Regions from separate parts of the Sporosarcina sp. P26b genome, predicted to be linked through region 1. Evidence: riboswitches for the same ligand, from Rfam matches in the RefSeq annotation. Region 1 holds a riboswitch; the other holds the start of a gene.

Region 1 (5,222 bases):
TCTAGTTATAAACCCGCCACCTCAACCCGCCCGGAGAAGAACGTTGCACCGCCGCCCATATCGGCAATCCGATCTGGCGTCAAAGCATTCACAAGGCGTTTTTGACCCGACTTATCTCCCCAAATCCCTTGACTGACAACAACGCCAGGAAGAACTTGCTCGCCGACGGAAACAGTAAACTCACATTCCCCGCGCTCATTCCATATACGGACAGCCGCTCCGTCTTCAATTCCCCGACTTTCCGCATCTAGCCGGTTCATGAACAACTTAGGTGCTTTCTCAAGCTTGATATGTTTTTCATTGTTCGAAAAAATCGTGTTCATGAAGTTATGGTTAATTGCAGGTACATAAAGTAAAGGATGATCGGAATCCTGAATAATCGGGATATACGTAGGGAGCGCCGGGAATCCTGCTGATTTCATTTGTTCCGAATACAACTCAATTTTACCACTCGGTGTCTTTAAATTGTTCAAGAAATCGCCGGTACCGCTTGCTTTCATATAGCGTTTTTCCTTTAAGGCAGCATACGACACTTCGGATAAATGAGGATTAGACAGATGGCTTAACGCTTGGTCAACCATTTCCGCGTCGTCATCTAGAAATGGTTGCTCGTCAAAGCCCATAGCTTGCGCCAGCAATCTGAAAACGTCCGGGTTGGATTTACTGTCCCCGTAAGTTTCGATGACGGGTTCCTGCAAATGAATGTAGTGATGCCAGAAAGACGTATAGATGTCCGTGTTTTCGAAAGCGGATGTCGCTGGCAAAACAATGTCCGCGTACAAGGCCGTGTCCGTCAAAAACAAATCATGGACAACTGTGAATAAATCTTCGCGTGCTAAGCCATCCCGTACTTTATTGGCATCCGGTGCGACAACGGCGGGGTTGCTATTGTAGACATACAATGAGCGAATCGGCTGTTGTTCCTCCATTAATGCTTGTCCCAATAAATTCATATTGAATCTGCGCGTTGGCACTACCTGAAGTTCGGGAAGTTCCAGTGCGGCTGTATTATGCGTCAAATAGTCGGAATTCGATTTGAGCGCACCTCCGCCTTTCAATGCCCATTGCCCTGTCAAAGCAGGCAAACAGGAAATCGTCCGGACCATCATGCCACCGTTATCGTGATGCTGCAGCCCATTGCCAATGCGAATCATCGAAGGAGAGACGGTCCCGTACATGCGCGCCAATTCATAGATATCTTCCTCTGGCACACCTGTAATAGAGGAAACCGTTTGCGGGTCGTAGTGCAATACATGTTCTTCGAGCTCTTCATAGCCGATTGTATACTGTTCCAAAAACGCTTGATTGACCAGCTTTTCTTTATAAAGAACATGCATGATTCCGAGTGCAAGCGCTCCATCAGTTCCGGGAAGAATCGGGATGAACCAATCAGCCATGCGTCCCGTCTGGTTTTTATGGACGTCAATGACGACGATTTTAGCACCGTTTTTTCTCGCTTTTTGCGCGATCATGATTTGGTGCATATTGGTACTGACGGCATTGATGCCCCAGAAAACAAATAATTTCGTTTCCGTCATTTCTTCGGGGTCTGTTCCGAAACGTCCGCCCATCGTGTAATTGTAGCCAACCTCGCCGGCGACTGAACAAATCGTCCGGTCCAATTGACTCGAACCAAGGCGGTTGAAGAAACGGCGATCCATCCCTTTGGAACTGAGTTTCCCCATATTGGCGTAGAAACTGTAGGGTAGAATTGATTCAGGACCGTCTTCAGAAATCAGTTTTTTCCATTGGTCTGTGATGGTTGTGATGGCTTCTTGCCAACTGATTGGAACGAATTGTCCATCGCCTTTTTCCCCGACGCGTTTCAAAGGGGTTGTAATCCTTTTTGGGTCATAAAGGCGTTCAGTCATATGTCGAACTTTGTTGCAAATACTGCCTTTTGTGATGGGATGATCGGGATCACCTTCAATTTTAATGATTTTCCCGTCTTCTTTATGAATAAGCAATCCACATTGGTCTGGGCAATCAAGCGCACAAACCGAGGGGACAACACCATTTTTTATATCAATATACGATTTCATATCAAAAATCCTTTCAAATAAACGATTTATGATAGAAAGTATACCATATTTCAAACTATTTTTTAGAAAGTTTCAATAAGTGGTTGACTTACGATTAATTATTCTATACAGTTAACTCATTAGTTCAACTTTTGACACTGTTCGACCAATTACATATTGTTTATTTTCTATCGAGAGAAGTTGAGGGACTGGCCCTATGAAACTTCGGCAACATAATTGTGCCAAATCCAGCAAGCGTAGCTTGAGAGATAGAAAGGGTAAGGCATGTTTTTATTGCGCTAGCGGTAGGTATGCCACCAACTCTTTCTGTCTTTACAGGAAGGGTTTTTTTTGAATCAATGAGTTTCGCATCTTAGAGTAGAAATGGAGAGAACAGTATGTTAGAAAAAATCGGTATTACGAAAAACTTAGGATGGGGTTTTTTCGGTGTCATGCTGTTCATGATGGGGGACGGAATTGAGGCCGGTTGGCTAAGTCCTTTCTTAGTTGAAAGTGGGTTGACCATTCAACAGTCAGCTGCGATTTTCACAGTCTACGGAGTTTCGATCGCGCTGTCTTCTTGGTTTTCAGGCGTCTGTGTAGAAGTATTTGGTCCAAAACGTACAATGGCACTCGGGTTAGCCGTTTATATAGTCGGTACTGCAGGGTTTATCATTTTTGGTTTCTCAACGATGAATTACCCGATTATGCTTCTCACTTATTTCATTAAAGGTTTCGGTTATCCGTTGTTTGCCTATTCCTTCTTGACATGGGTCATTTATAAGACACCGCAAAACAAATTGAGTTCTGCCGTTGGTTGGTTCTGGTTTGCATTTTGTGCGGGAATGATGGTGCTCGGCGCGTGGTATTCAAGTTACGCAATCCAGTATCTCGGTTACATCAATACAATGTGGACATCTATTTTCTGGGTATGTGTCGGTGCGATCTTCGCTTTAGTACTCAATAAAGACAAGTTCGAAAAGAAAAAACTCGCGAACAAAAAAGAAGCAATCACAGAATTATTGAAAGGCATCACCATTTTGAAAACGAACAAACGGGTTGCTGCAGGTGGAGTTGTCCGTGTTATCAATAGTTTAAGTGTCTATGGATTTCCGGTATTCTTACCGATGCATATGGCGCAACATGGCATTGAAACAACTGCTTGGTTGCAATTATGGGGTACGTTCTTCTTAGGAAACATCATTTTCAATTTAGTGTTCGGCTTCATTGGGGATAAATTCGGTTGGAAAAACACAATCATTTGGTTTGGTGGAATCGGCTGTGCGATTTTCACGCCTCTTCTGTTTTATGTTCCGGTGATAACAAACGGAAGTATTCTCATGACGAGCATTGTCGGATTCATCTGGGGCGGTTTGGTAGCGGGTTATGTACCAATCGGTGCACTGGTACCATCCGTTGCAGGTGCGGATAAAGGCGCAGCAATGTCCGTGTTGAACTTCGCCGCGGGTCTGTCCACATTCGTAGCACCAGCCATCGCTTTGGCGTTTATCGGGCTAGTCGGAGCCGAAGGGGTTGTGTGGATTTTCAGTGCCCTCTATGTAGTGAGTGCGATTATTGTTAAATTCATTCGCGTACCGGAAGAGGAAGAGGAAAAGAATAAGGCGCGGGATAAAGCCGTCCCGGTTATTTCATAAAACTACTGTTGGATAAGCGTTCATTGACAAAGAAGTCGAACAATGCAATAATCAGAATCAATTGAAAAAAGTACGAGATTTCTTATCTAGGTGGAGGGACACGGTGCTACTTCTTGCAACGTGTTGTTGGGAGATAAGAAGATGAATAAATGACCTCTTCTTATAGTAGAAGAGGTTTTATTGATAGGCGGCAAGGAGGACAAATAGGTATGAGTGCAGAGTTCAACCCGGTAATTTTTTGTGATTTCGATGGTACGATTACGATGAAAGATAATATTGTCAATATTATGGATAAGTTCGCTCCCCCTGGATGGGAAGGGATAAAGGACGATATTATGGCGCAAAGGGTGTCCATTCAAAAAGGGGTCAGTAAGCTCTTTGCTTTATTGCCTACTTCCCAAAAAGAACAAATCGTGTCGTTCGTTTTGGAGGATGCCGAAATCAGGGAAGGGTTTGGTGAATTTGTTCAGTTTACCCGCGAAAAAAATATACCGCTCTATATTGTAAGTGGCGGCATCGACTTTTTCATCCATCCATTGCTTGAACCATTCGGGCCATTCGATCAAGTCTATTGCAACGAAAGCGATTTTTCAGGAGAACACATCAACATCCTTTACCCGCATGAATGTGATGAAAACTGTGTAAATCAAGGCTGCGGTTGCTGTAAGCCGACGATTATTCGCGAGAACACTGCCCAGCAGCAAACGAGTATTGTCATCGGTGACTCGATTACAGATCTGGAAGCGGCGAAGCTTGCGGATATCGTCATTGCGCGGGATTTCTTACTTGAAAAATGCGAGGACTTGAACATTCCTTTTTCCCCGTTCACAAATTTTCATGACTGCATTCGGATCATTGAAGCCCGCTTGAATGTGTAAGTGTAAGTAAGGAACTATCAATTTAACAGAAGAGAGGAAGAGTAGAATGGCGACAATTACTATTCAAGGAACAAACGAGGTTATTGAAACACAAACAGAGGTTGCGGCATTTCTGGAGCAACAAGAAGTCATTTATGAGCATTGGGATATCGAAAAGCTACCCGAAAATCTTCGTGAAAAGTTCAATTTAACTGATGAGGAAAAAGAAGAGATTCTTAAGGCTTTTAAAACAGAAATCGACGATATTTCAGAGCGCCGCGGTTATAAAACGGCAGACATTATCTCACTATCAGATGCGACACCTAATTTGGATGAACTTCTGAAAAACTTCGAACAAGAACACCACCATACAGACGATGAAGTGCGTTACATAGTCAGTGGTCACGGCGTATTCATCATTCAAGGAAAAGACGAACGATTCTTTGAAGTGCATCTTAACCCAGGTGATTTAATTTCCGTTCCGGAAAACATCCGCCACTATTTCACACTCGCAGCCGATCGCAAAGTAGTAGCTGCCCGCATCTTCGTAACACAAGAAGGATGGGTACCGGTTTACTAAAAGAGGCGTTTTGTACACTCGCTATAATTGAAAGGAGATATAGACAATGACTGAAAAAAAGTTTGAAAAAGCTGCATTTGCAGGAGGATGTTTCTGGTGCATGGTGAAA
Region 2 (5,222 bases), on a different contig from region 1:
GTAATACCGATATCCGCATCTAGAAATTCCTGACGCAGTTTTTCCCGTGCATGCAAAGCTAATTCTTCGGGTTTGGATGTATTATGATAATCTAATTTCTCCGCGAACACTTCGCGGATTTGTTCTCTGTTTTTATGAAGAGCTGGTGCTACGATATGGGACGGTGGGTCATGGTCGTCTACTTGTAGAATATACTCGCCTAAATCTGTCTCGATAACTTCGCATCCAGCTTCTTCTAAAACAGCATTCAAATTAATCTCTTCCGTTACCATAGATTTTGACTTCACAACTTTTTTGCCATCTTTTTCTTTGATAACATTACGAACATAGTTACTCGCTTCTTCAGCGGTTTTTGCAAAGAAGACATGGCCGCCACGCTCTGCTACATTTTCACTTAGCTGGTATAAATAAAAGTCTAGATTTTCTAGAACATGCTGACGAATTTCTTCCCCATGCGAACGCCATTCTTCCCAACTGCCCAACTCTTCCGCGGCATCCAATCGTCTACCATGTAAACGCTCCTGAGCACTTGCCACTGCTTGTCTCATAAAATCGTCTGCTATATTGTCTTTTGTTCGATCCGTAAAATTTTTCTTGCTGAATTTCATCGACATACTTATCACCTCACTTTTATTTACTCGTGGCTATTTAATACTTGTGCGATGTGCATTACACGGATCGGCTTACCGACCCGTTCTGCACGCCCTCCAATATTCATCAGGCAACCACAGTCCGCTCCAATTAAATAATCTGCTTCTGTCGCCATGGCACTATTGACTTTCTCATCTACCATTTGTTCCGAAATATCTCCCATCTTGACGGAGAACGTCCCACCGAAACCACAGCAATTATGCGCGTTTGGTAGCGGGATCATTTCGAGACCTTCCACCTGATCCAATAGTTTTCTAGGTTCTTCACTGGCACCTAGTAATCTCGTCATATGGCAAGAGGGATGATAAGTCGCTTTTCCTGTCAATTTTGCTCCTACATTTTCGACTTGCAAAACATTCACAAGAAACTGTGTGAATTCATACGTTTTATCCGCTAGCTTCTGTGCTCGTGGTAACCAATTCGGATCGTCTTTAAAGACGTCCGGGTACAATTTAAACATTGTCGCACATGATCCAGAAGGTGTAACTACGTATTCAGCGTCCTCAAACGTCTTAATCATATTCTTCATAGCTGACTTTGAACTTTCAACATATCCACTGTTATAGGCAGGTTGTCCGCAACATACCTGTCCTTTGGGAAATGACAACTCACAGCCTTGTCTCTCCAATACTTCCACCATGTCTTTGCCTGCGTCTGCATAAAACATATCAACCAAACATGTTATAAATAAGCTAACCTTCATCCCTTTCACCTCTTCGCAATATCTTTATAGTCAACAGGTCATCAGATGACTAACTTTTTACATAGCATACTATACTTATCCTTCCATTAACAGAGCATTCATTCATTATTATTAAAAAATTCACTCAACGTATAGTGAGTGAACAGTGTTATTCATGTACCGACTGCCAATATGTCGTTAACACAGACTCTACATTCAACAAGTGGGCTTGCATGGTACTAGCCGCTTTTTCTGGTTGCTGTGATTGAATAGCTAAAAAGATCGCCTCATGTTCATCGTGTAAACGCTCTACTGTTGCTGTTTCTGTGTAGAGACAAATGCGACGCGTCTCTCTCATCGATTCACTCATCAACTCGGCTACTTGACTTAATAAGTTTAGCAATAACGGATTTTTTGTTGCTTCTGCGATGGCAAAATGAAAGTCCAGATCCGCTTTTTCTCCCAGTAGAATATCTCCGGCATGCTCCTTCATTTCATGAAGCGCCGTTTCCATTTTCTCCAAATCATCTGCTGTACGTGATTCCGCTGCATTCGCCGCCGCTCCGGTCTCCACTATTTTTCTTACAGCCAATAAGTGTTGAATATCCTGTTGATTCATAAGCATGGCACTTTGCAGAGGAAAGATTAGATCGACAGAAGAGAACTCCTTGACGTATGTACCCTCTCCCTGACGCATTTCAATCAGTCCTCTAGCACGTAATGTAGATAAGGCTTCACGGATTGTAGATCTGCCAACGGTAAAGTTTTCAGCCAGTTGCTGTACAGAGTCCAATTTGTCACCCGGTTTTAACTCTCCCGACTGTATAGAGTTCAATAAACTATCTGCTACTTCTTCATATATTTTCTTTGGTTTAATTTGCTTATATTTCATCTTGCTCACTCCGTCCTATCACTAACCCAGCTTATCTTCTCTAATTGTAATAAACTTTGCTTACAATCCTTGCCATCGCGGTAGCCTGATAAACTTCCGTCTTTTGCAATAACACGGTGACAGGGTACTACAATCAACACGGGGTTTTTACCTATTGCAGATGCCACCGCACGAACAGAAGATACATTTCCTATACGTTCCGCTATATTTGAATATGTACGAGTTTCCCCATACGGTATTTGTTGAAGGGCTTGCCATACTTGTTGCTGAAATAGTGTCCCTTTTAAATCGAAGGAAACCGTTGGGAAGTTCGTTATTGTACCTGATAAGTACTCTTTCAACTCACTTATATAGACTGTTAACTTCGTTTTGTCTTCTATTAATCCTTCCGTATCAGAGCGTTTCAACCATTCCTTTAATCGCTCTACACTATCGTCAGCCATTCCGACATAGCACAGTCCCTTTTCCGTAGCTGCCAGTGTCACTAGCCATTCATTAAATTCAAATTGTGTCCAATACACCAAAATATTCACTCTCCTTCATCCGAATAGTTTTAAGCCCACAGCCCCTAGAATAATGAGCGAAAGAAAGAAAAGACGTTTGAGGCTGGCGGATTCTTTGAAAATCAATATTCCCATCAACACGGCTCCAGCTGCTCCAAATCCTGTCCAAACCGCATAAGCTGTACTCATCTGAATTTCTCTCATCGCAAGTGACAAGAAAATAAAGCCGAAGCCAAATACCCCTACAATGAGAAATAATCGTTTAATGGAACGCTTTTGCAAGTAATAATTGATACTCATTACACCGAAAATTTCACCGAGACTGGCAATAGCTAAATACACCCATGCCATTATCAGCCACCTCCTTCTGCATCCACCTGATCATCGTCCGTTGTAAGCTTAATGCCAACTACGCCAATGACAATCAAACCGATGAACGATAGCGTAACCCATGTGAACGCTGCATGAAAGACGAATATATCCACTAATAGGATAGCGGCGGCGCCGGATCCTGTAAAGACTGCATACACCGTACCCGAAGGCAATTTTTCACAAGCCTTAATAATGAAATAAAAACTAAAGATAATGGCCACACCGGTTCCAGTCCATTGGAGTACTGTGTCAGAGTACCGAAGACCGACTACCCAGAGGATTTCTATAACTGCCGCCAATGCGACGTAACTCCAAGCCATAAGGAAGACTCCCCCCATCGTGATGCGTATCTAGTAAGTATAGCAAATATTTTACTGAAACAAAAAAATCATCTGATCACACTTTAAAGGAAGCTTGCATCTAGTATATCTGCATGATAGAATAAATCCGTCAACAGTTTTGCCTATATTGCGAATATTCTTATCGAGAGAGACGGAGGGATAGGCCCAGAGATGTCTCAGCAACCAGCCACAGGCACGGTGCTAAATCCAAGGGTGACAATCACCTTGAAGATGAGAATATTGTATACACTTGTATGTTCGAGGGCCTATTCGAAAAGAAGAGGTTCTTTTTTATTTTTTCTAGGGGGATGGATATTCATGACAAACAACGGATTAGAAACAAGACTAGTACAACTTGGCAACCATAGCGATGAGAAAACCGGCGCAGTCAACACACCAATTTACTTGTCAACAGCTTATCATCATCAAGGACTGGGCAAGTCAACCGGGTATGATTACACACGCACAAAAAATCCAACACGTTCTGTTTTAGAAGAAGGAATTGCAAACTTGGAATCAGGAGATCAAGGATTCGCATGTAGCTCTGGGATGGCTGCCATTCAACTAATATTATCTTTATTTAAGGCTGGTTCAGAATTATTGGCGCCTGAAGACTTATACGGCGGCACGTATCGCTTATTTAATCAATATGAAGAAATGTATAATGTGAAGACTCGTTACCTTTCGTTCAATGATGTAGCAGAAGTCGAGCAAGCGATTACAGATCAAACAAAAGCGATTTTCCTAGAAACACCTACGAACCCGCTAATGCAAAATATAACAATCCGTACGTATGCGGAATTGGCTCAAAAGCATAATGTATTGTTGATTGTCGACAACACATTCTTGACACCTTATTTCCAGCGCCCAATCGAAGAAGGCGCAGATATTGTCATCCATAGTGCAACAAAATATATCGGTGGACATAATGATGTTCTAGCAGGTCTTGTCGTCGCTAAGGGTGAAGAATTATGTGAACGGTTATTTACAAACCACAATGCAATCGGTGCTACATTGTCCCCTCTTGATTCATGGCTTGTTGTACGCGGTTTAAAGACACTGCACTTACGCATGAAACAACATGACGCAAATGCAAAGGCGATGGTATCATATTTAGAACAAGAACCTCTTATTGTAGATGTGCTCTACGCAGGAATCGGTGGTATGTTGTCATTCCGAGTGCAGAACAGTGAGTGGGTTGGACCATTCCTAGAGAGTATGAATCTAATTTCATTTGCGGAGAGTTTAGGAGGAGTCGAAAGCTTCATCACGTATCCAACTACGCAGACGCATATGGATATTCCATTGGAAGAACGTAATCGTCGCGGAGTAGATGACCGACTGCTGCGTTTCTCAGTGGGCGTGGAAGACGTGGAAGATTTAATTGCAGATGTGAAACAAGCACTTTACGCTGCAAAAGAGGTAGTAGAAGGTGTCAAAGTACAATAATGTATGACCAACAGCTTAAACAGTCAATTTCATTTTGACGGTTCAAGCTGTTTTTGATTTGATCGAAATAACACGAATAACTTCATTAGTTAGACGTTAAAGTATATAATAGAATGAGAAATACGAATACAATTGGAGGCGGCTTTAATGAAACGATTAGAAAATAAAGTAGCAGTAGTAACAGGTGCCGGATCTGGTATTGGACGAGAAATCGCTGAACTATATGCCCGTGAAGGTGCAAAACTGATCATTGCAGATATGAATATGGAAGGTGCAGAAGAAACTGTCCAGACTATCATAAGTGCAGGCGGTGAGGCTCTTGCGGTTAAAAC

What was found. Region 1 has a riboswitch for S-adenosylmethionine ahead of CSV69_RS13790 (MFS transporter). Riboswitches for the same ligand answer to the same signal wherever they lie in the genome.
Region 2: linked by a shared signal. The riboswitch ahead of CSV69_RS10710 (methionine biosynthesis PLP-dependent protein) and the one ahead of CSV69_RS13790 (MFS transporter) in region 1 are both predicted to bind S-adenosylmethionine.

The regions. Positions count from the first base shown of each region.
Region 1 covers NZ_PDYW01000022.1:8,286-13,507, forward strand. The annotation lists gene CSV69_RS13785 (molybdopterin oxidoreductase family protein) at 6-2,042, opposite strand; SAM riboswitch class I at 2,207-2,297, shown strand; gene CSV69_RS13790 (MFS transporter) at 2,420-3,676, shown strand; gene CSV69_RS13795 (2-hydroxy-3-keto-5-methylthiopentenyl-1-phosphate phosphatase) at 3,886-4,554, shown strand; gene CSV69_RS13800 (1,2-dihydroxy-3-keto-5-methylthiopentene dioxygenase) at 4,601-5,113, shown strand; gene msrA (peptide-methionine (S)-S-oxide reductase MsrA) at 5,160-5,222, shown strand, end outside.
Region 2 covers NZ_PDYW01000010.1:49,610-54,831, reverse strand. The annotation lists gene CSV69_RS10740 (LutB/LldF family L-lactate oxidation iron-sulfur protein) at 1-614, opposite strand, end outside; gene CSV69_RS10735 ((Fe-S)-binding protein) at 635-1,354, opposite strand; gene CSV69_RS10730 (FadR/GntR family transcriptional regulator) at 1,503-2,225, opposite strand; gene CSV69_RS10725 (methylated-DNA--[protein]-cysteine S-methyltransferase) at 2,231-2,746, opposite strand; gene CSV69_RS10720 (DMT family transporter) at 2,765-3,079, opposite strand; gene CSV69_RS10715 (DMT family transporter) at 3,082-3,420, opposite strand; SAM riboswitch class I at 3,578-3,679, shown strand; gene CSV69_RS10710 (methionine biosynthesis PLP-dependent protein) at 3,760-4,890, shown strand; gene CSV69_RS10705 (glucose 1-dehydrogenase) at 5,038-5,222, shown strand, end outside.